Regions from separate parts of the Bradyrhizobium sp. 142 genome, predicted to be linked through region 3. Evidence: predicted binding sites of a transcription regulator. Region 3 holds the regulator's gene; each other region holds the start of a gene.
The links. Region 3 encodes PhoB, which activates phosphate uptake and scavenging genes when phosphate is short. Its sites were predicted from a motif close to TGTCATNNANCTGTCAT; they were not measured.
Positions count from the first base shown of each region.

Region 1 (6,840 bases), on a different contig from region 3:
CCGCCTTCCTGAAGCGCACGCCGAACTTGCTGCTCGTCTCCAGCAATGGCGCGGGCTTCGACCCCGTTGACGTCGCGGCCTGCACGGATGCGGGCGTGCTCGTCGTCAACCAGTCCGGAGGCAATGCCCATTCGGTCGCCGAGCACGCGCTGGCGATGATGCTGACGCTATCCAAGCGCATCATCCAGTCCGACCGACGCCTGCGCCGCGAGCGCGACGTCAACCGTAACGAGCTGGTCGGCAACGAGGTCGAGGGCAAGACCGTCGGCATCGTCGGGCTCGGCAATGTCGGTCGCCGCATCGCCGCGCTGTGCAAGGGCCTGCTCGGCATGACGGTGCTGGCCTATGACCCGTACCTCACGGCCGAGGTCATGGCTAATCGGGGCGGGGAGAAGGTCGAGCTCGACGAGCTATTGCGCCGCGCCGATTTCGTCTCGATCTCATGTCCGCTCGACAAGGGCAGCCGCGGCATGATCGGCGTGCGCGAATTTGCACTGATGCAGCCGCATGCCTATTTCATCACCACGGCGCGCGGCTTCATCCACGACGAGGATGCGTTGCTCCAGGCGTTGCGCGACAAGCGCATCGCCGGCGCCGGCCTTGACGTCTGGTCCAAGGAGCCGCCCCCGCCGGAGCATCCGCTGCTCCAACTCGACAACGTGCTGGCAAGCCCGCACACCGCAGGCGTGACCATCGAGGCGCGCCGGAACATGGGCCGGATCGCCGCCGAACAGGTGTTGGACACGCTGGACGGCAAGCGCCCGCCGCGCATCATCAATCCCGAGGTCTGGCCGCGATACGCCGAGCGTTTCAAGCAGGCGTTCGGCGTGATGCCGGGGTAGGGACAGCCACATTGTCATTCCGGGGCGCGACGCAGTCACGAGCCCGGAATGATTTGTCCATTGTCCAAGCTGCCCGAGGATTCTCAGATGCGCAATTGCGCATCTTAGCTCGCGCTCCTCGCGCCCGGGATGACGCGGGCTGGAACCGCAGCCTGACCTTGATCCGCGTCAAAATCCCTCTCCCGCATCGAGGCTAAACAGGATTAGAGTGCCGCCGGGGAGAGCAGGAGGTCCCATGTCAACTTATGTCGTCAGGTTCATGAAGGACGTGCTCGGCGAGTACGGCCGGCAGATCGAGGTGTGCCAGGGCACGCTCGAGATCGACGCCTCCGATGAGGATGAAGCCAAGGAGCGGGCAAAGGCCAGGTTCTGCAAGGACCAGGCGTTGCATCATTGGTCCCTGCATGCCGACCGCATCCAGATAAGAGCGGCCGATTTTCCGTCCTGAAGCCTATCGGCCGGGAGCCGTTGCCGGCGGCGGCGCGGTTGCGCCGGTGCCGAGCGAGCGCTGCATCATGACGGTGTCGGACCAGCGGCCGTGGCGATAGGCGACACCGCACAACAAGCCGGCGCGCGCGAAGCCGAACTTCTCGTGTAGCGCCAGCGAGGGCGCGTTGTCGGCATCGATATATCCGATCATCTGGCGGAAGCCGGCCGCGGCACAGTTGTCGATCAACTCCTGGAGCAGCAGGCGTCCGACACCATGGCCGAGATAGTCGTGGTGCACATAGATCGAGTGCTTGGCCGTGTAGCGATAGGCGGGGCGCTTGCGGAACAGCACTGCATAGGCGTAACCCACCACCTCACCGCGAAAGGTCGCGACCAGGTGCGGCAGGCGGGTCTGCTTCAGGTTCTTGCGCCGGTCGCGCAAATCGTCCGGCTCCGGCGCGCCGGTTCCCTCGACGTCACGGGGCACCCCATTGCGGACGTGATGGCGGTAGATCGCCAGCATCGCCTCGATATCGGCCTCGCGTGAGGGCCGGACCAGGACCGGCTCGTCATCCGCGCGCATTGCGGCTGCATCGTTCATCGGCACTTACTCGGCAACGACATACGTATAGAGCCCGATGCGGCCGTTGGCGTCGACCTCCTTGTAGACGCCCTGGATTTCGACGTCGAAGCCCGGAAAAATATTGAAGCATACCTCGAACATCTTGAGGTATTCGACCATGGGCTTTGCCCGCTCCGTCAGCCGCTCGCCGGGCACAATGGTGGCGATGCCGGGCGGATAGACCACGAAAGGCGTGGTGGCGATGCGGCCCGCGATCGCCTCGATCGGCAAATAGTCGACGTCGTTGCGGAACAGGAAGCGAGCGGCATCGCGCGGCGACATCGCGATTTCCGGGATGTGCTCGGGCATGAACTGCCGCGATTGGAGCGCGCTGACGTCGGCGGCGCGGAAGAAGCGGTGCATCTCGCCGCAGAGATCGCGCAGCCGCATGCCGGCATAGCGCGCCTGCCGCCAATGGTAGAATTCGGGGATAGCGTCAGCCAGAAGCGCATTGTCGTCATGCAGCTTCTTGAAGGCGACGAGGCCCGAGATCAGCGTGCCGGCCTTGCTCGCCTCGACGCCCGGCGTGAGCAGGAAGAGCAGCGAGTTGAGGTCGTTCTTTTCGGGAACGATGCGGTTCTCGCGCAGATATTGCGCGACGACCGGCGCGGAAATGCCGTGCTCGGCGTAGGCGCCGGTGCTGCGGTCGAAGCCGGGGGTGAGCAGCGTCAGCTTGTTCGGATCGGTCGTGGCAAAGCCCTCGCTGAGGCCAGGGAAGCCGTGCCAGGTGCTGTCGGGCGAGAGCTGCCACAGCGCGGGATTGGTGGCGAGCTCGTCGGTGGAGAGCGTCTCCCAGGCAACGTTATGCGCAGCGCCCGGGCGGCTGACGTCGGGAATGGCGACACGATCGGGAACGAAGGGTTCGAAGAACCAGCGACGGTCGGGATTCTGCTCCTTCTCCTCGAACTCCCGGCGCATGGCGCGGATCTTCTTGCGCAGCTCGATGCCGAGCCGGATCGTATCGTCCCACAAAACCTCGCCGGAGCGGCCCTTCATCATCTGCGCACCGACGTCGAGCGAGGCGAACAGCGGATAGAACGGCGAGGTCGAAGCGTGCTGCATGAAACTCTCGTTGAAGCGGCGGTGCTCGACGCGCCGTTTCTGGCCGCGGATATGGCGGTCCTTAATGTGGATCTGCGAGGCCTGCGAAAAGCTCGCGAGCTGCTTGTGCGTCGATTGCGTCGCGATGATGCCGGGCGCTTCGGGGGGAAGGTTCGCCAGCCCCATGGCGAAGCGGCCTGCATAGAGCGGGTGGAATTTCATGAAGCCGGCCCAGGCCTCGTCGAACAGGATGTAGTCGCAGAGATGGCCGATGCGCTTCAAGATCATTTCGGCGCTGTGGATCGTGCCGTCATAGGTGCATTGCTCGACGACGGCGACGCGGAACGGACGCTCCTTGCGCCAGGCGTCGCGATCCTCGACCAGCGGATGATTGCGGATCGCTTCGCGTAAGGCTTTCTCCTCGAGCGCGTCCCAGCGCATCGGGCCAATCAGGCCCCAGGCGTTGCGGATAGTCGGCACGTCGACCGGGACGCCGCCATTGATCATCAGCGCGCCGTGATGGGCGGCCTTGTGGTTGTTGCGGTCGAACAGCACGAGGTCGCCGTCGGTGACGAGCGCGCCGAGCGCGATCTTGTTCGAGGTGGAGGTGCCGTTGAGCACGAAATAGGTCTTCTCCGCGCCGAAGATCGCGGCGGCTTCCTTTTGCGCCTTCAGCGCCGGGCCCTCATGGGTGAGGAGGTCGCCAAGGTCGAGCACGGAATTGTCGAGGTCGTCGCGGAACACGGACTCGCCGAGATGCTCGACGAAGACGCGCCCGATCGGGCTGCGATTGTAGAATACGCCGCCATTGTGGCCCGGACAGGTCCAGAGCTGGTTGCCTTCCTCGGCGTAGTCGACCAGCGCGCCGAAGAACGGCGTCTTCAGCGTCTCGGCATATTGCTTCAGTCGGCTGATCAGGTTTTTGGCGATGAAGGTCGGCGTTTCCTCGGACAGGAAGACATAGCCGTCGATGAAATCGAGCACCTCGACCGGCAAATCCTCGAAACGCTTGCGCCGGATCAGCAGGATGATTGGGAAGTCGAGTCCGCGGCGGCGCATCAGGTTGATCAGCGACGAGGTCTTGCCCTCCAGGCCCTTCTTGCCCCAGTCGATCACCATGCAGCCGATCGCGGCATCGGTCTGCACGGCCATCTCGGCATCCTCCAGCTTGCGAGCCCGGACCACCTCGAAGCCGGAGCGCTGAATCTCCTCGATGATCTGGTTGAAGCGGACGCCTTCGAGATCGTCGGCGTCGAACACAGGTGCGGCGAACAGGAAGTTGAAGCGCTTGAAATAGTCCATGTCATGTCCCGAATGTGCGAAGGAAACAGCTCTCGGCACATTCGATGACAATCAGATGACGGCGGATCGAGCCTGTCGGATGCGGCCCGGATGACCGGCGCTCAGCCAAGCAGCTTGTCCAGTGTGATCGGGAACCGGCGGATGCGCTTGCCGGTGGCGTGGTAGACGGCGTTTGCAATGGCCGCAGGGACGCCGACGATGCCGATCTCGCCAAGCCCCTTGACGCCAAGTGTGTTGATGTGCGCGTCCGGCTCGTCGACGAAGATCACGTCGATGTCGTGAACATCGGCATTCACGGGGATGTGGTACTCCGCGATGTTCGCGTTCATGATCCGGCCGAAGCGGTGGTCCATCACCGTTTCCTCGTGCAAGGCCATCCCGATCCCCCAGACAACACCGCCCATGATCTGGCTGCGGCCGGTCATGGTGTTGAGGATCCGCCCGGCCGCGACGGCGCTCACGATCCGCGTGACGCGAATGACGCCGAGCTGCTCATCGATCTTCACCTCGGCGAACACTGCCGAATGGGTATTGCGCGCGTGCTTCTTGTCTTCGTCGAACTGGTTGAGTTTCTCTTTCGCGATCGTTTCGATATTGCCATGACGCATCGCGTCGGCGATCGAGACCGCGCGGCTGTTGTCGTTGGACCTGGCAATGCTGCCGTCGATCAGGACCGTATCGGCCAACTCGGCGTTGGCGAGCGGCGAGCCAGGCATTTTCCCGGCCAGGCTCAGCAGCTCCTTGCGCACCTCCTCGGCCGCTGCGAGCACCGCATGTGCGCTCGAGGCGGCCATCCAGGAGCCGCCTTCGACCGGCGCCTGCGGCAGGGTAGAGTCGGCAAGCCTGACGCTGATGTTCTCGATTGGCAGGCCGAGCGCATCGGCGGCAACCTGCGCCACGACGGTGTAGGTGCCGGTGCCGATATCCGATGCGGCACAAGACACCTCGGCATGGCCGTTCGACGTCAGCGCGATACGGACTGCGACCGGCATCTGGAGGGCTTCCCACACGCCTGTCGCCATGCCCCAGCCGACCAGCTCATGGTCGTCGTGCATCGAACGCGGCGCGGGATTGCGCCGGCTCCAGCCGAAGGCCTCCGCGCCGCGGGCGTAGCATTCGCGCAGCTGCTTGCTGGTGTAGGGCAGGTTTTCGCTCTGGTCGCGATCCGAATAGCAATTCAGCCGCAGTTCGATCGGGTCGAGCTTGAGCGCGACGGCGAGTTCGTCCATGGCGCATTCGAGCGCGCAGACGCCGGAAGCGGCGCCTGGTGCGCGCATGTCGCAGGGCGTGGCAACATCGAGGTGGACCAGCTTGTGGGAGAAACTGCTGTTGGGGCTCCTATAAAGCTGTTCGGCCCAGCCGGTGTCGTTGCGGGCAAAATCCTCGTAGCGCGAGGTGACGGCGATGGCCTCGTGCGTGACCGCGTCGAGCGTACCGCCGGATTTTGCGCCGAGCCCGACGCGCTCGATCGTCATCGGACGGTAGCCGATCCCGTACATCTGCTGCCGCGTCAGCACGACGCGAACGGACCGCTTTAGCGCGAGCGCGGCGAGTGTTGCCAGCACCACCTGGTGTTGCGGCCGCAGGCCGGAGCCGAACGCGCCGCCGACATAGGGCGAGACCACGCGGATATCATCCGGCTTCTTGTCGAACACGGCGCAGAGAAATTTGTGGACGTTCTGGACGCCCTGCGTCTTGTCGTACACCGTGAGCTTGCCACCACCGTCGCAGACCGCTGTGGTCGCGAACAGCTCCATCGGGTTGTGATGCTCGGTCGGGATGACGTAGTCGGCCTCGTGGCGCACGGCCGCTCGAGCAAGGGCCGCTGCGCCGTCGCCTCGCGGCTTGAGCGGTTTGTCCATCTCGGCGGCGTTGCCGCGCTCGCCTTCGAGATCGGTTGCAAAGCCGTGCGGCTCATACTCGACACGTACGAGCGTGGCCGCGAATTTCGCAGTTTCCCAATCCTCCGCGACGACCAGTGCGATCGGCTGGCCGTTGAACTTGATCGTGTCGTCATACAGCGGACGGAACGGCGAGCCTTTCTCGGGCGCTACCTCGTCCTTCCAGGCCTGATCATTGCCCGCGAGCGGCGGACGGTTCGCATGCGTCAGCACGTCGAGCACACCGGTCACGTTCAGCGCTGCGTTGGTGTCGAGGCTGGCAATGCGCCCGCGTGGAATGGTGGCTTCGACGATGAAGCCGTGGACGAGCCCGTCAGCCGCGAATTCGCCGGCATATTTGGCGGCGCCGGTGACCTTGGCCCGGCCGTCGACGCGGGACGTTGGCGTTCCGACATAGGCGTTCATCGATCCCTCATGCGATCTTCTTGTGAGCCTGGGATTGCGGCGTGGCGTCCGCGGCCTGCGTCAGCGTCCGCACGATGGCGCGGCGCGCGAGCTCGATCTTGAAGCCGTTATGCGCCCGGGCGGTCGCGCCCTGAAGCAGCAGATCCGCAGCGTGCGAGAAATGATCCGGCGTTGCCGCCTTGCCGCGCAACGCCGCTTCGGCTTCGAGGCTGCGCCAGGGCTTGTGAGCCACGCCGCCGAGCGCCACGCGCGCCTGACGGATCGCGTTGCCGTCCAGATCGAGCGCGGATGCAACCGA
Region 1 is NZ_JADPKQ010000341.1:3,770-10,609, forward strand. It holds gene IVA82_RS31980 (hydroxyacid dehydrogenase) at 1-842, shown strand, start outside; gene IVA82_RS31985 (hypothetical protein) at 1,078-1,290, shown strand; gene IVA82_RS31990 (GNAT family N-acetyltransferase) at 1,294-1,872, opposite strand; gene IVA82_RS31995 (Orn/Lys/Arg decarboxylase N-terminal domain-containing protein) at 1,879-4,236, opposite strand; gene IVA82_RS32000 (xanthine dehydrogenase family protein molybdopterin-binding subunit) at 4,338-6,542, opposite strand; gene IVA82_RS32005 (xanthine dehydrogenase family protein subunit M) at 6,550-6,840, opposite strand, start outside.
Region 1: the regulator PhoB is predicted to act here: its motif matches at 4,281-4,297, upstream of IVA82_RS31995 (Orn/Lys/Arg decarboxylase N-terminal domain-containing protein).

Region 2 (6,840 bases), on a different contig from region 3:
CCGCTGGCGCGAGACTTGAGCGGCCTCGGTTGGTCGGAATGGGTCAAGATTGTGTCCTTGGATGTGCCCTCAAGCGGCGGGAGCGCAGGTACCACATGGTCCGTGCTCCGTCACGGCATGTCATTCTCCCGTAATGCGCTATTGACAGCGGGCCGCCAACTAGCCAAGTGAAACACCGCTTTTCAGACATTCCAGGATTCCTCTGCCGTGGCCAAGTCCGAACTCGGAACCAAACGTATTTGCCCGACCACGGGCAAGAAGTTCTATGACCTCAATAAGAATCCGGTGATCTCGCCCTATACCGGCGAAGTTGTGCCGATTGCGCCGCTGGCACCGTCTCGCGCGGCCCGTGGCGCCGAAGCCAGACATGCTCCTGTTGCCGACACCGCGCCGGAGCCGGCGGAGGCTGAAGAATTGGTCTCGCTCGAGGAGGCCGACGCCGAGGAGAGCACCGGCAAGGTCAAGGCCGTTGTGCCCGAATCCGAGGACGACATCGAGGTCGACGAGACCATCGAGGACGATGACGACGATGATTCGACCTTCATCCCCGACGACGAAGAGGGCGATGAGGACGTGACCGACATCATTGGTGATGTCGGCGGTGACGAAGAGACTTGAGATAATTCCAGAACTGTGGTTCTGGGTCTTTCCCGACGCGTCGCCCAAGGCGCGTCGGACGGTTAAGGGGCCATAGCTCAGCTGGGAGAGCGCTTGCATGGCATGCAAGAGGTCGGCGGTTCGATCCCGCCTGGCTCCACCAGCCTTCACTCGCTTTGCGAGCTTCGGCTGGGCAAGCCCGGGAAGTCCCTCGTAGCCGCGAAGGCTGCCCCGCCATAGCCCGCAGGGCGACGGCGGGCGCGCAAGCACCCTTTCTGACCTTCCTAAGCTGCTATCCTGCCCTCGGGGAGGAAGCACAATGAAATACGTCTATATTCTCGAGAGCCTCGACTCCGCGCATTTCTACGTAGGCATACGAACGACCTACGGGCCCGGTTGGCGAAACATAACGCCGGCGAGGTGCCGCACACCTCGAAATATGGGCCTTGGCGAATTCGGACCTATTTCGCGTTTGATGACGCGGCTCGCGCTGTTGCGCTTGAACGATATCTAAAATCCGGTTCGGGGCGCGCGTTCGCGAAGAAGCACTTCTGACCGCCCCTACTTGCCCCCCTACTCCCCGGTCACGGCGTTGAGCCTGTCGCGCAGCGCGACGATCTCGTCCTTCATCGTCACCAGTTCCGATACCGAGCAGTCCGATGCCGCCAGGATCGACTGCGGCACGGCGCGTGCTTTTTCCTTCAGCGCATGGCCCTGCGGCGTCAGCGCGATCAGCACCAGGCGCTCGTCATCGCTGGAGCGCGTGCGCCTGAGCAGATGGGCAGCCTCCAGACGCTTCAGCAGCGGCGTCAGCGTGCCTGAATCGAGAAACAGGCGTTCGCCGATATCCTTGACCGGCACATCGTCGCGCTCCCACAGCACCAGCATCACCAGATATTGCGGATAGGTCAGGCCGAGCCGGTCGAGCAGCGGCTTGTAGACGCGGTTGAAGGCATGCGCGGCCGAATAGACCGCAAAGCAGATCTGGTTGTCGAGCCGTAGCGGCGCGTCCGCCGCCGATTGTTTCCGAGCCATGTTCGATCTCACGAGATTCGTCCCGTCATTCTGGGACCTGGCGGCCGCGTATTCAATTGCGAACAATTAAATGTGAGGCATGCCAATTTCAATTGCGCGCAATCTAATTGTCTGCGATATAGGTGCCGCCACCCGGAAAACCACAGGGAGACGACGATGTCCGTGAATGTTCTCTACAAGACCAGCGCCAAGGCCACCGGCGGCCGCGACGGCCATGCCGCAACGCTCGACGGCGCGCTCGACGTCAAGCTCACCACGCCGAAGGAGCTCGGCGGCGGCGGCGGTGCCGGCAACAATCCCGAGCAGCTGTTTGCGGCCGGCTATGCCGCCTGCTTCATTGGCGCGATGAAGTTCGTGGCCTCCCAGGGCGGACCGAAGGTGCCGGCCGACGCCTCCGTCACCTCGACCGTCGGTATCGGCCCGCGTTCGGCCGGCGGATTCGGTCTCGACATCGATCTTTCCGTCTCGCTGCCTGGCCTTGCCCGTGCGGAAGCCGAGGCCCTGGTCGAGAAGGCTCACCAAGTGTGCCCCTATTCCAATGCCACCCGCGGCAATGTCGACGTCCGCCTGACCGTCGTCTGATCGGAACGGCGGATTGGCTGGCCCGGGATCCCCCTCGGGCCGGCCATTCCGTTTGATTGCCGATCGATTTGCCACGCCGCGGGATTGATGTGCGGCGGCGCATGAGGCCCCACGTTCGGGGCCATTGCTGGCGTGCACGAACCTCGCTAGGCCTTCTGATCAACAATCGACACAGGGGAAGCGAAGGCATGAGTTCTGAAGCCGCGGGTTCTGAAACCGCTATGGGCGCGATGAGCGGACTGCGCGTCATCGATCTCACGCGCGTGCTCGGCGGCCCCTACTGCACCCAGATCCTCGCCGACCACGGCGCCGACGTGATCAAGGTCGAGCCGCCCGCCGGCGACGAGGTACGCGACTGGGGTCCTCCCTTCCACGAGGAAGACGCGGCCTATTTCGTCGGCATCAACCGCAACAAGCGCTCGATCGGCCTCGACCTCGCCTCCGAGGGCGGCCGTATCGTGCTGCTCAAGATGCTGGAGACGGCCGACGTCCTGATCGAGAATTTCAAGCCGGGTACGCTGGAGAAATGGGGCATCGGCAACGAGGTGCTGCGCAAAAAATTCCCGCGCCTCGTGCATTGCCGGATCTGCGGTTTCGGTGCCGACGGCCCGCGCGGCGGCAATCCCGGCTATGACGCCATCATCCAGGCCATGACCGGCATGATCGCGGCGACCGGCTCGCCCGAGAGCGGGCCGATGCGGATCGGCGTGCCGCTGGTCGACATCACCACCGGGCTCTATGCGGCGATCGGCATCCTGATGGCGCTGTCGGAACGGCAGCGCTCCGGCCAGGGCCAGTTCCTGGAGACGACGCTGTACGAGACCGGCCTTGCCATCATGCATCCGCACACCGCGAACTATTTCATGCATGGCAAGCCGCCGGGCCTGACCGGCAACGAGCATCCCAACCTCGTGCCCTACGCGATCTTCCCGACCAAGACCGACGACATCTTCATCGGCGTCGGCAATGACGGCACCTTCCGCAAGCTCGCCAAGGAGATCGGCAAGCCCGAGCTCGGCACCGATCCGCGCTTTGCCCGCAACAAGGACCGCATCGCCAATCGCGAGGCGCTGCGCGCCGAGCTCGCCGCGGTGTTCAGCCAGCACGAGGCCGAGCCGCTGTGCGATCGCCTGCTCGCCGCAGGCCTGCCCGCAGGTCCCGTGCAAAAGATCGACCAGGCATTGACCAACCCGCACACGATCCACCGCGGCGATGTCATCGAGAAGGATTGGTACAAGGGCGTCGCCTCACCGATCCGGCTCGATCGCAGCAAGCCGAGCCTGCGCCGCCTGCCGCCGAAATTCAGCCAGCATGCCGCCGAAGTGCTGGGCGAGTTAGGGTATTCCAGCGCCGAGATCGACGCGATGGTCGAGAAGGGCACCGTCTGCGGACCCGAGCGCAAGCGGTAGGGGCAGCGACGAGAGCGAGGTCGAGCGGCAATGGCAATGCGCTCCCTCCCTCGCTTGCGGGGGAGGGTTGGGGAGAGGGTGTCTCCGCAACGGGGCAATCCCCAAGCGGGGAAAGCCCTCATCCGGCGCTCCACGCCGACCTCTCCCGCAAGCGGGAGAGGCTTTCGAGCCCGCGGCCCGCTCGTCAGCCTCAGCCTTGGCTGCTGCAATCCAGCAATCGCCCAGCCATGCTGCGGCGCGGGCGCGAGTGTGCACCGCGAACGGATGACGTTGTCCCGCGCCTTCGCCTAATTGACGGCTTCCCTTTTCCAGCGCTTGCCGCTTTCGTTTCGGCCGCTTACACAGTCATGTGAACGTCATATGGCGCTGCTAGCGCAAGCGATCAATTTTGACGGCCCAAGGGAGGTTTCTTGATGGCTCTTCGACACTTTGGTGCGGCTGCCGCTGTTGCAGTCACTTTCGGTTTGGGCGCCTCGCCGGCCTTGGCCGTGACTGAAATTCAGTGGTGGCACGCGATGACCGGCGCCAACAACGACGTCATCGTCAAGCTCGCGACTGACTTCAACGCGGCGCAGAGCGACTACAAGGTCATCCCGACCTACAAGGGCAACTACCCCGACACGATGAACGCGGGCATCGCGGCGTTCCGCGCCGGCAACGCGCCGCACATCATGCAGGTGTTCGAAGTCGGCACCGCGACCATGATGGCCGCGACCGGCGCGGTGAAGCCCGTTTACAAACTGATGGCCGAGGCCGGCGAGAAGTTCGATCCCAAGATCTACCTGCCGGCCATTACCGGCTACTATTCGACCTCGAAGGGCGAGATGCTGTCGTTCCCCTTCAACTCGTCCTCGACCGTGATGTGGGTCAATCTCGACGAGCTGAAGAAGGCGAACGTCGAGATCCCGAAGACCTGGCCTGAAACGTTCGAGGCCGCCAAGAAGCTGAAGGCTGCCGGTCACGACACCTGCGGCTTCTCCGGCTCCTGGATCACCTGGGTCAATCTCGAGCAGCTCTCCGCCTGGCACAACATGCCGCTCGCCAGCAAGGCCAACGGCCTCGACGGCTTCGACACTGTGCTGGAGTTCAACGGACCGCTCCAGGTCAAGCACCTCGAAACCCTGGTCGAGCTCCAGAAGAACAAGACCTACGACTATGCCGGGCGCACCAACACCGGTGAAGGCCGCTTCACCTCCGGCGAATGCCCGATCTATCTGACCTCGTCGGCGTTCTTCGGCAACGTCAAGGCGCAGGCCAAGTTCAACTTCACCGCGGTGCCGATGCCGTATTATCCGGACGTCAAGGGCGCACCGCAGAACTCGATCATCGGCGGCGCCTCGCTCTGGGTGATGGGCGGCAAGTCGGCCGACGAATACAAGGGCGTCGCGAAATTCCTGACCTTCCTCTCCGATACCGATCGCCAGGTCTACATCCACAAGGCCTCGGGCTATCTGCCGATCACCAAGGCGGCCTACGCCAAGGCGAAGGCAGAAGGCTTCTACAAGGACCAGCCCTATCTCGAGACCCCGCTGCTCGAGCTGACCAACAAGGAGCCGACCGAAAACTCGCGTGGTCTGCGCCTCGGCAACATGGTTCAGCTCCGTGACGTCTGGTCGGAAGAGATCGAGCAGGCGCTGGCCGGCAAGAAGACTGCCAAGCAGGCGCTCGACGCAGCGGTCGAGCGCGGCAACACGATGCTGCGGCAGTTTGAAAAGACCGCCGTCAAGTGAGGCAATGAGCGGCAGGCCACGCATTCGCGGCCTGCCGCTCTGCTGACATCATGCAAAAGCAAGCCATTTTCCAAGCAAAGCTATTGCCCTATGCGCTGGTTGCGCCGCAGCTCGCGATTGTCCTGATTTTCTTTTACTGGCCGGCCTTGCAGGCGGTGATCCAATCCTTCCTGCTCCAGGACGCCTTCGGCCTGTCGACGACCTTCGTCTGGATCGAGAACTATCTCGACCTGTTCAGGGATCCTGCCTATTTCGCGGCGATCGTCCGGACCTTCTTCTTCTCGTTCGCCATCGCCGTCTCGTCGCTGTCGTTTGCGCTGCTGCTCGCGGTGATGGCGGACAAGCCGCTGCGCGGCTCGATGCTCTACCGCACGCTGCTGATCTGGCCCTATGCGGTCGCCCCGCCCGTCGTCGGCGTGCTCTGGATCTTCATGCTGCATCCCTCGCTCGGCGTGCTCTCGCGCTATCTGCGTGCGATGGGTGTCGACTGGAATCCGCTGCTCGACGGCGACCAGGCCGCGGCCCTGATCATCCTCGCCGCCGCGTGGAAGCAGATCTCCTATAATTTCCTGTTCTTCCTCGCCGGCCTGCAAGCGATTCCGAAGAGCGTGCTCGAGGCCGCCGCGATCGACGGTGCGCGCCCGATGCGGCGGTTCTGGACCGTGACCTTCCCGCTGCTGTCGCCGACCATCTTCTTCCTGCTGGTCGTCAACATCGTCTACGCCTTCTTCGATACCTTCGGCATCATCGACACCATGACCCGCGGTGGGCCCGGAACGTCGACGGTGACGCTGGTCTACAAGGTGTATTCCGACGGCCTGCTCGGCGGCAATCTGGGCAGCTCCGCGGCGCAATCGGTGATCCTGATGGTCATGGTCATCGTGCTGACGGGAATCCAGTTCCGCTTCGTCGAACGCAAGGTGACCTACTGATGGTCGAGGAAGAGGGCTTCAGGCGCTTCGTCGCCCACATCATCCTGTGGATCGGAATCGCGATCGTCGCCTTTCCGGTCTACATCGCGATCATCGCCTCGACCCAGGACAACGCGCTGATCGCCAACGGGCAGATGTCGCTGTTGCCGGGCGGCCATTTCTTCGAGGTCTACTACCAGACCATCTTCGTCGGCACGAGCGGCTCGACCCGCGAGCCCGTCGGCAACATGATGCTGAACTCGCTGGTGATGGCGCTGGCGATCGCAATCGGCAAGATCGCGATTTCGATCATTTCGGCCTATGCGATCGTCTATTTCCGCTTTCCGTTCCGGATGCCGATCTTCTGGATCATCTTCATCACCCTGATGCTGCCGGTCGAGGTGCGCATCTATCCGACCTACAAGATCGTCGCCGACCTGCACATGCTCGACAGCTATGCCGGCCTGTCGCTGCCGCTGATTGCGTCGGCCACCGCGACGCTGCTGTTCCGGCAATTCTTCATGACCGTGCCGGACGAGCTTTTGGAAGCCTCGCGCATCGACGGCGCCGGTCCGT
Region 2 is NZ_JADPKQ010000414.1:85,179-92,018, reverse strand. It holds gene aroA (3-phosphoshikimate 1-carboxyvinyltransferase) at 1-47, opposite strand, end outside; gene IVA82_RS38560 (TIGR02300 family protein) at 208-618, shown strand; tRNA gene IVA82_RS38555 (tRNA-Ala) at 685-760, shown strand; partial or broken gene IVA82_RS38550 (GIY-YIG nuclease family protein) at 917-1,152, shown strand; gene IVA82_RS38545 (MarR family transcriptional regulator) at 1,171-1,632, opposite strand; gene IVA82_RS38540 (organic hydroperoxide resistance protein) at 1,789-2,214, shown strand; gene IVA82_RS38535 (CaiB/BaiF CoA-transferase family protein) at 2,403-3,623, shown strand; gene ugpB (sn-glycerol-3-phosphate ABC transporter substrate-binding protein UgpB) at 4,037-5,353, shown strand; gene ugpA (sn-glycerol-3-phosphate ABC transporter permease UgpA) at 5,404-6,285, shown strand; gene ugpE (sn-glycerol-3-phosphate ABC transporter permease UgpE) at 6,285-6,840, shown strand, end outside.
Region 2: the regulator PhoB is predicted to act here: its motif matches at 3,967-3,983, upstream of ugpB (sn-glycerol-3-phosphate ABC transporter substrate-binding protein UgpB).

Region 3 (6,840 bases):
CGATCGGCTCCGGCGGCGGCATCAAGCAGATCCAGGCCAAGACCGTGACCTTCGGCGCGACCGACGCGCCGCTCAAGGCCGAGCAGCTCGAAAAGGACGGCCTCGTGCAGTGGCCGATGGTGATGGGCGCCATCGTTCCCGTCGTCAACATCGAGGGCGTGAAGTCGGGCGAGCTGGTGTTCGACGGCGAGACGCTTGCCAGCGTCTATCTCGGCAAGATCACCAAGTGGGATGATCCGGCCATCAAGAAGCTCAATCCGAACGTGAAGCTGCCGTCCGAGGCGATCACCGTGGTCCGCCGCTCCGACGGTTCGGGCACGACCTTCAACTTCACCAACTATCTCTCCAAGGTGAGCGCCGACTGGAAGAGCAAGGTCGGTGAGGGCACCGCGGTCGAGTGGCCGGTTGGCGTCGGCGCCAAGGGCAATGAAGGCGTCTCGGGCAATATCGGCCAGACCAAGAACTCGATCGGCTATGTCGAGTACGCCTACGCCAAGCAGAACAAGCTCACCTATACCGGCCTCGTCAACAAGGCCGGCAAGCCGGTGCAGCCGACGGTCGAAGCCTTCCAGGCGGCCGCCGCCAACGCCGACTGGGCCAAGGCTCCGGGCTACTACGTGATCCTGACCGATCAGCCTGGCGAGAAGTCCTGGCCGATCACGGCGGCGACCTTCATCCTCATGCACAAGGATGCGACCGACAAGGCCGCCTCGCAGGAAGCCATCAAGTTCTTCCGCTGGGCCTTCAAGAGCGGCGGCAAGGCGGCCGAGGAGCTCGACTACATCCCGATGCCGGACAGCGTCGTGAAGCTGATCGAGAAGACCTGGGCTGCCGACATCAAGAGCTAAGCTCTTGTTGCCGAGCGCGGTGTGAGCTCAAGGGCTGCACCGCGCACACACGACTTCGGCCCCGGATCAGCGCCGCGCTGCATCCGGGGCACGAGACCGGTGTCACAAGAATCGCAAGAACAAGTATAGTCAGTACAGGGGATCGGCGTGGCAGAGATGGCCGTTCAGAGCGATATCGTCGACGACGCCGGACCGTATGACCGCGCCAAGGCGTTGGGCGCGTTCAAGCTCGGCGATATCACCTTCTACTGGATCACGCGGTTGAGCGCGATATCGGTGCTGCTCATCCTCGGCGGCATCATCATTTCGCTGATCGTCGGCGCCTTCCCGGCGATGAAGGAATTCGGCGCGTCGTTCCTGTGGACGCAGCGCTGGGCGCCGTCGGCCGATCCGCCCGTGCTCGGTGCGCTCGGACCGATCTACGGCACGCTCGTCACCTCCTTCATCGCGATGCTGATCGCCATCCCGGTCGGTCTCGGCATTGCGATCTTTCTGACCGAGCTGTGCCCGCAATGGCTGCGCCGCCCAATCGGCATGGCGGTTGAGCTGCTCGCAGGCATTCCCTCGATCATTTACGGCATGTGGGGCTTCTTCGTGCTGGGCCCGTTCCTGGCCAACACCTTCCAGCCCTTCATGATCAAGATATTCGACGGCGTTCCCGTGCTCGGTGCGGTCTTCGCCGGCCCGCCGTCCTATCTCAGCCTGTTCAATGCGGCACTGATTCTCGCGATCATGGTGCTGCCCTTCATCACCTCGATCTCGGTCGACGTATTCAAGACGGTCCCGCCGGTCCTTAAAGAGGCTGCCTACGGTGTTGGCTGCACCACCTGGGAGGTCGTCCGCAGCGTGGTCATCCCCTATACCCGCGTCGGTGTCATCGGCGGCATCATGCTGGCGCTGGGACGTGCGCTCGGCGAGACCATGGCGGTGACCTTCATCATCGGCAACTCGTTCCGGATCTCCTCGTCGATCTTCGCCCCGGGCACCACCATCTCGGCGGCGATCGCGAGCGAATTCGCCGAGAGCGACGGTCTGCATCAGTCCGGTCTGATCCTGCTCGGCCTCCTCCTGTTCGTGCTGACGTTCTTCGTGCTCGCAGCGGCGCGGCTGATGCTGATGCGGCTGGAAAAGAAGGCGGGGAACTAAGCCATATGAACCCGATCTATTCACGCCGCCGCCGCAAGGACTTCGTCATCCGCGGTCTCTGCATCGCCGCCGCCGCCTTCGGCGTCACCTGGCTCGCCCTGATCCTGATCACGCTGCTCTACAATGGTTTGGCCGGCCTCAACGTCCAGCTCTTCACCGAGAATACGCCGCCGCCTGGCTCGACCGAGGGCGGCCTGCTCAACGCCATCGTCGGCTCGCTGATGATGACCGTGATCGGCGTCGGCATCGGCGCGCCGCTCGGCATGTTCGCCGGCACCTATCTCGCCGAATACGGCCGCAACGACCGGCTGACGTCGGTGATCCGGTTCATCAACGACATCCTGCTCAGCGCGCCCTCGATCATCATCGGGCTGTTCATCTATGGCGCGGTGGTGGTGCCGATGCGCGGCTTCTCGGCGATCGCGGGCGCGCTGGCGCTCGCCGTGATCGTGATTCCGGTGGTGCTGCGCACGACCGAGGATATGCTGCTGCTGGTGCCGAATGCGCTGCGCGAGGCCGCCTCTGCGCTCGGCCTGCCGCGTTCGCTGGTGATCAAGCGCATCGCCTATCGCTCGGCGCGCTCGGGCCTCATCACCGGCGTGCTGCTGGCCACCGCCCGCGTCGCCGGCGAGACCGCGCCTTTGCTGTTCACCGCGCTGTCGAACCAGTTCTTCAGCCTGAGCCTGAACAAGACGATGGCCAACCTGCCGGTCACCATCAACAACTTCGTGCAGAGCCCCTATGCCTACTGGAAGCAGCTGGCCTGGAGTGGGGCGCTGCTCATCACGCTGACCGTTCTTGCCCTGAATATTGGCGCGCGCATCCTTGGCGCCGAGAGGACCGCAAAATGAGTGATCTGTCCGTATCCATGAGCGCGTCCGGCGGCCTGCCCCAGGCGCCGGTGCTGCCCGAGGCGCCCCCCAAGGTGACGGTGCGCAAGCTGAACTTCTATTACGGCGAGCACCATGCGCTGAAGAACATCGACCTGACGCTCGGCACCAACCGCGTTACGGCGTTCATCGGCCCGTCGGGCTGCGGCAAGTCGACCCTGCTGCGCATCTTCAACCGGATGTATGATCTGTATCCCGGCCAGCGCGCCACCGGACAGCTCATGCTCGACCAGACCAACATTCTCGATCCCCGGCTCGACCTCAACCTGCTGCGCGCACGCGTCGGCATGGTGTTCCAGAAGCCGACGCCGTTCCCAATGACGATCTACGAGAACATCGCCTTCGGCATCCGCCTCTATGAGAGGATCTCGAAATCCGAGATGGACGACCGGGTCGAGAAGGCGCTGCGCGGCGGCGCGCTCTGGAACGAGGTCAAGGACAAGCTCAACGCCTCGGGCCTGTCGCTCTCCGGCGGCCAGCAGCAGCGCCTCTGCATCGCCCGCACGGTCGCGGTGCGGCCCGAGGTGATCCTGTTCGACGAGCCCTGCTCGGCGCTGGACCCGATCTCGACCGCCAAGGTCGAGGAGCTGATCCAGGAGCTCTCCGAGAACTACACGATCGCGATCGTCACCCACAACATGCAGCAGGCGGCCCGCGTCTCCGACAAGACCGCCTTCATGTATCTCGGTGAATTGATCGAGTTCGACGACACCAGCAGGATCTTCACGTCACCGAGCGATCGGCGTACGCAGGATTACATCACCGGCCGGTTCGGCTGAGGAGACGGGACATGGTTTCTGAACATACCGCAAAGGCGTTCGACACCGACCTCCAGGAGCTCACCCGGCTGGTCGCCGAGATGGGCGGGATTGCCGAGCGCATGATCGTGGAGTCCGTCGATGCGCTGATCCGGCGCGACGTCGCGCTCGGTCAGCGCGTCGTCACCATCGACGCCGAGCTCGACATCCTCCAGAGGCGCATCGAGGAGCGTGCGGTGCTCACCATCGCTCGCCGCCAGCCGATGGCGGTTGACCTGCGCGAGATCGTCGGCGCCATGCGCGTTGCGACCGATCTCGAGCGCATTGGCGACCTCGCCAAGAACATGGGCAAGCGCGTCGCGGCGCTGGAGACGGACTTCCATCCGCTGAAGCTGTTCCGCGGCCTGGAACACATGACCGACCTCGTGCAGCAGCAGGTCAAATCGGTGCTGGACGCCTATGCCGCGCATGATCTGCCGGCGGCGATGGCGGTGTGGAAGGGCGACGAGGAAGTCGATGCCATCTGCACCTCGCTGTTCCGCGAACTCCTCACCTACATGATGGAAGATCCACGCAACATCTCGTTCTGCATCCACCTGATGTTCTGCGCCAAGAACATCGAGCGCATCGGCGACCACGCCACCAACATTGCCGAGACCGTGTTCTACATGATCGAGGGTCAGGCCATCACCGACAAGCGGCCGAAGGGCGACATGACGACCTTCGCCACCACGGTTCCGAATACCTAAAGACTCAAGGGAGCAACGAGCCCATGGGCGCACGCATTATGGTGGTTGAGGACGAGGAAGCTCTGACAGAGCTTCTCCGCTACAACCTCGAAGGCGACGGCTATGACGTCGAGACGGTGATGCGCGGCGACGACGCCGACACCCGCCTCAAGGAGCATATCCCCGACCTGATCGTGCTCGACTGGATGCTGCCGGGGTTGTCCGGCATCGAGCTGTGCCGGCGGCTTCGCACCCGGCCCGAGACCAAGCAGCTCCCGATCATCATGCTCACCGCCCGCGGCGAGGAGAGCGAGCGGGTGCGGGGATTGGCGACCGGCGCCGACGACTACATCGTCAAGCCGTTCTCGGTGCCGGAGCTCCTGGCGCGGGTGAAGGGCCTGCTCAGGCGCGCAAGCCCGGAGCGGCTTGCCACCGTGCTCGCCTTTGGCGACATCGAACTCGATCGCGACAAACGTCGCGTCGCGCGCTCAGGCCGTCCGATTGATCTTGGTCCGACCGAATATCGTCTGCTGGAGTTCTTCCTGGAGCACCCCGGCCGGGTGTTCTCGCGCGAGCAGCTGCTCGACAGCGTCTGGGGCCGCGACATCTATATCGACGAGCGTACCGTCGACGTGCACATCGGCCGCCTTCGCAAGCTGCTCAATCTCGGCCGCGAGCAGGACCCCATCCGCACCGTCCGCGGCGCCGGTTACGCACTGGACGATCGTTTTGCGAAAGCGGAGCAGGCGTAGGCCTTTGCGAGCTGATTTAGCGAGCTGCCGCTACACTCTCAGCCGTCGTCCCGGACAAGCGTAACGTTTGCAACGCGCAGCGTTGTCCAGAGCGGAGCGCAGATCCCGGACCCATAGCCACAGGGAGTGGTTGTTGCGCAAAAAAGGTAACTCCGAGTCCCCGTAACCACATCTTGCGGTGGCCATGGATCCCGGATCTGCGCGCGCTTGAGGCGCGCTTGTCCGGGAGACACTGAGTGATTTGCGCGGTCATCGTGTGACGGCGCTATCCTTGCAGTCAGCTAATCCGCCAGCTTACCGCGGCCCGGGCTTGGACGGTGCACGCCTGCGGTCCGCCGCCGGCTGGTACGCGACGCGCGAGTGCTGGGCGCAATAGGGCAGGCCGGACAGCGCCCTGCCGCCGCAGAAGAAGAAATCGGGGCTCGAGGGATCGCCGACCGGCCAGTGACAGGTCGCCTCGTTCAATTCCAGCAACGACAGCCGCTGGCTCATCGGCACCACGTTGTCGTAGGTGACCGGATCCGGCTCCACCTCGACCTCGAAGGCCTGCGCCAGCGCCGTATTGCCGCGCGAGATCGGACGGTTCACCCGCATCATGTGCTGCGCCGGGCGCGCCTTGCGCGGCCGGGGAGCAGCGGATGAAGGGCTCTTGGCGCGGCCGGACAGGCCGAGCCGGTGCACCTTTCCGATCACGGCGTTGCGGGTCACATTGCCGAGCTCCGCCGCGATCTGGCTGGCCGAAAGTCCGGCCTCCCAGAGCTTCTTCAGCTGCTCGACGCGATCATCCGACCAGGTCAAAACCGTCATTGCACCCTTTCCCTCGCTGCGCGCCTGCCATACCGGCTCACAGCGAATGCCTAAGCTTTGAAAAACCCGTGCCGCCAGAATCCCTTAAGGCTCGCCGGGCGCACCAGATGCGCCCGAACGTTTACGCCGGTACATGAGGACTTAGAGATCAGAACCGCTGCACGAGATGTCGTATCTGACAAGCCAAACGCTACAATATGGCGTGACTCACGCGCAAGAGTCCGCCGACTCGCTTCCACATGTTCCGTGGCTAAAACTCGCAAAATCGGCACCGCAAGACTACGGATTCAGCGTTTCGCGAGGCTTTCCGGGCGGCATTGACACCGGTTTTACCAAGCATAAGATAGTACTACGTGCCGCCCTTAAAAGGCGGCACGTTTCGTTTTTCGGGCCGGTCAATGGTGCGCTGCGTAAGCGCGTTGAGGCCGGCCTCAACATCCAAGTGACCGTCATGACCAACAGCGCCGCGCCGCATCTGCTTCCCGTTTTCGCCAGGGCCGACCTTGGTTTCGAGCGCGGTGAAGGCTGCTGGCTGATCGCAACCAACGGCGAGCGTTACCTCGATTTCACCTCCGGCGTCGCTGTGAATGCGCTCGGCCATGCCCATCCGGCGCTGGTCAAGGCGTTGCAGGAGCAGGCGACGAAACTCTGGCACATGTCGAACCTGTTCCAGAGCCCCGACGGCGAGCGGCTGGCGGCACGTCTGTGCAATGAGAGCTTCGCGGACTTCGTGTTCTTCTGCAATTCCGGCGCCGAGGCAATGGAATGCGTGATCAAGATCGTGCGCCGCTTTCACGCCGCAAAGGGCCATCCCGACCGCTACCGCATGATCACGTTTGAAGGCGCGTTCCACGGCCGCACGCTTGCGACGCTGGCTGCGACCGGCTCGGCCAAATATCTCGAAGGCTTCG
Region 3 is NZ_JADPKQ010000173.1:18,209-25,048, forward strand. It holds gene pstS (phosphate ABC transporter substrate-binding protein PstS) at 1-848, shown strand, start outside; gene pstC (phosphate ABC transporter permease subunit PstC) at 1,005-1,994, shown strand; gene pstA (phosphate ABC transporter permease PstA) at 2,000-2,845, shown strand; gene pstB (phosphate ABC transporter ATP-binding protein PstB) at 2,842-3,663, shown strand; gene phoU (phosphate signaling complex protein PhoU) at 3,675-4,391, shown strand; gene phoB (phosphate regulon transcriptional regulator PhoB) at 4,415-5,122, shown strand; gene IVA82_RS16280 (GcrA family cell cycle regulator) at 5,417-5,929, opposite strand; gene IVA82_RS16285 (aspartate aminotransferase family protein) at 6,381-6,840, shown strand, end outside.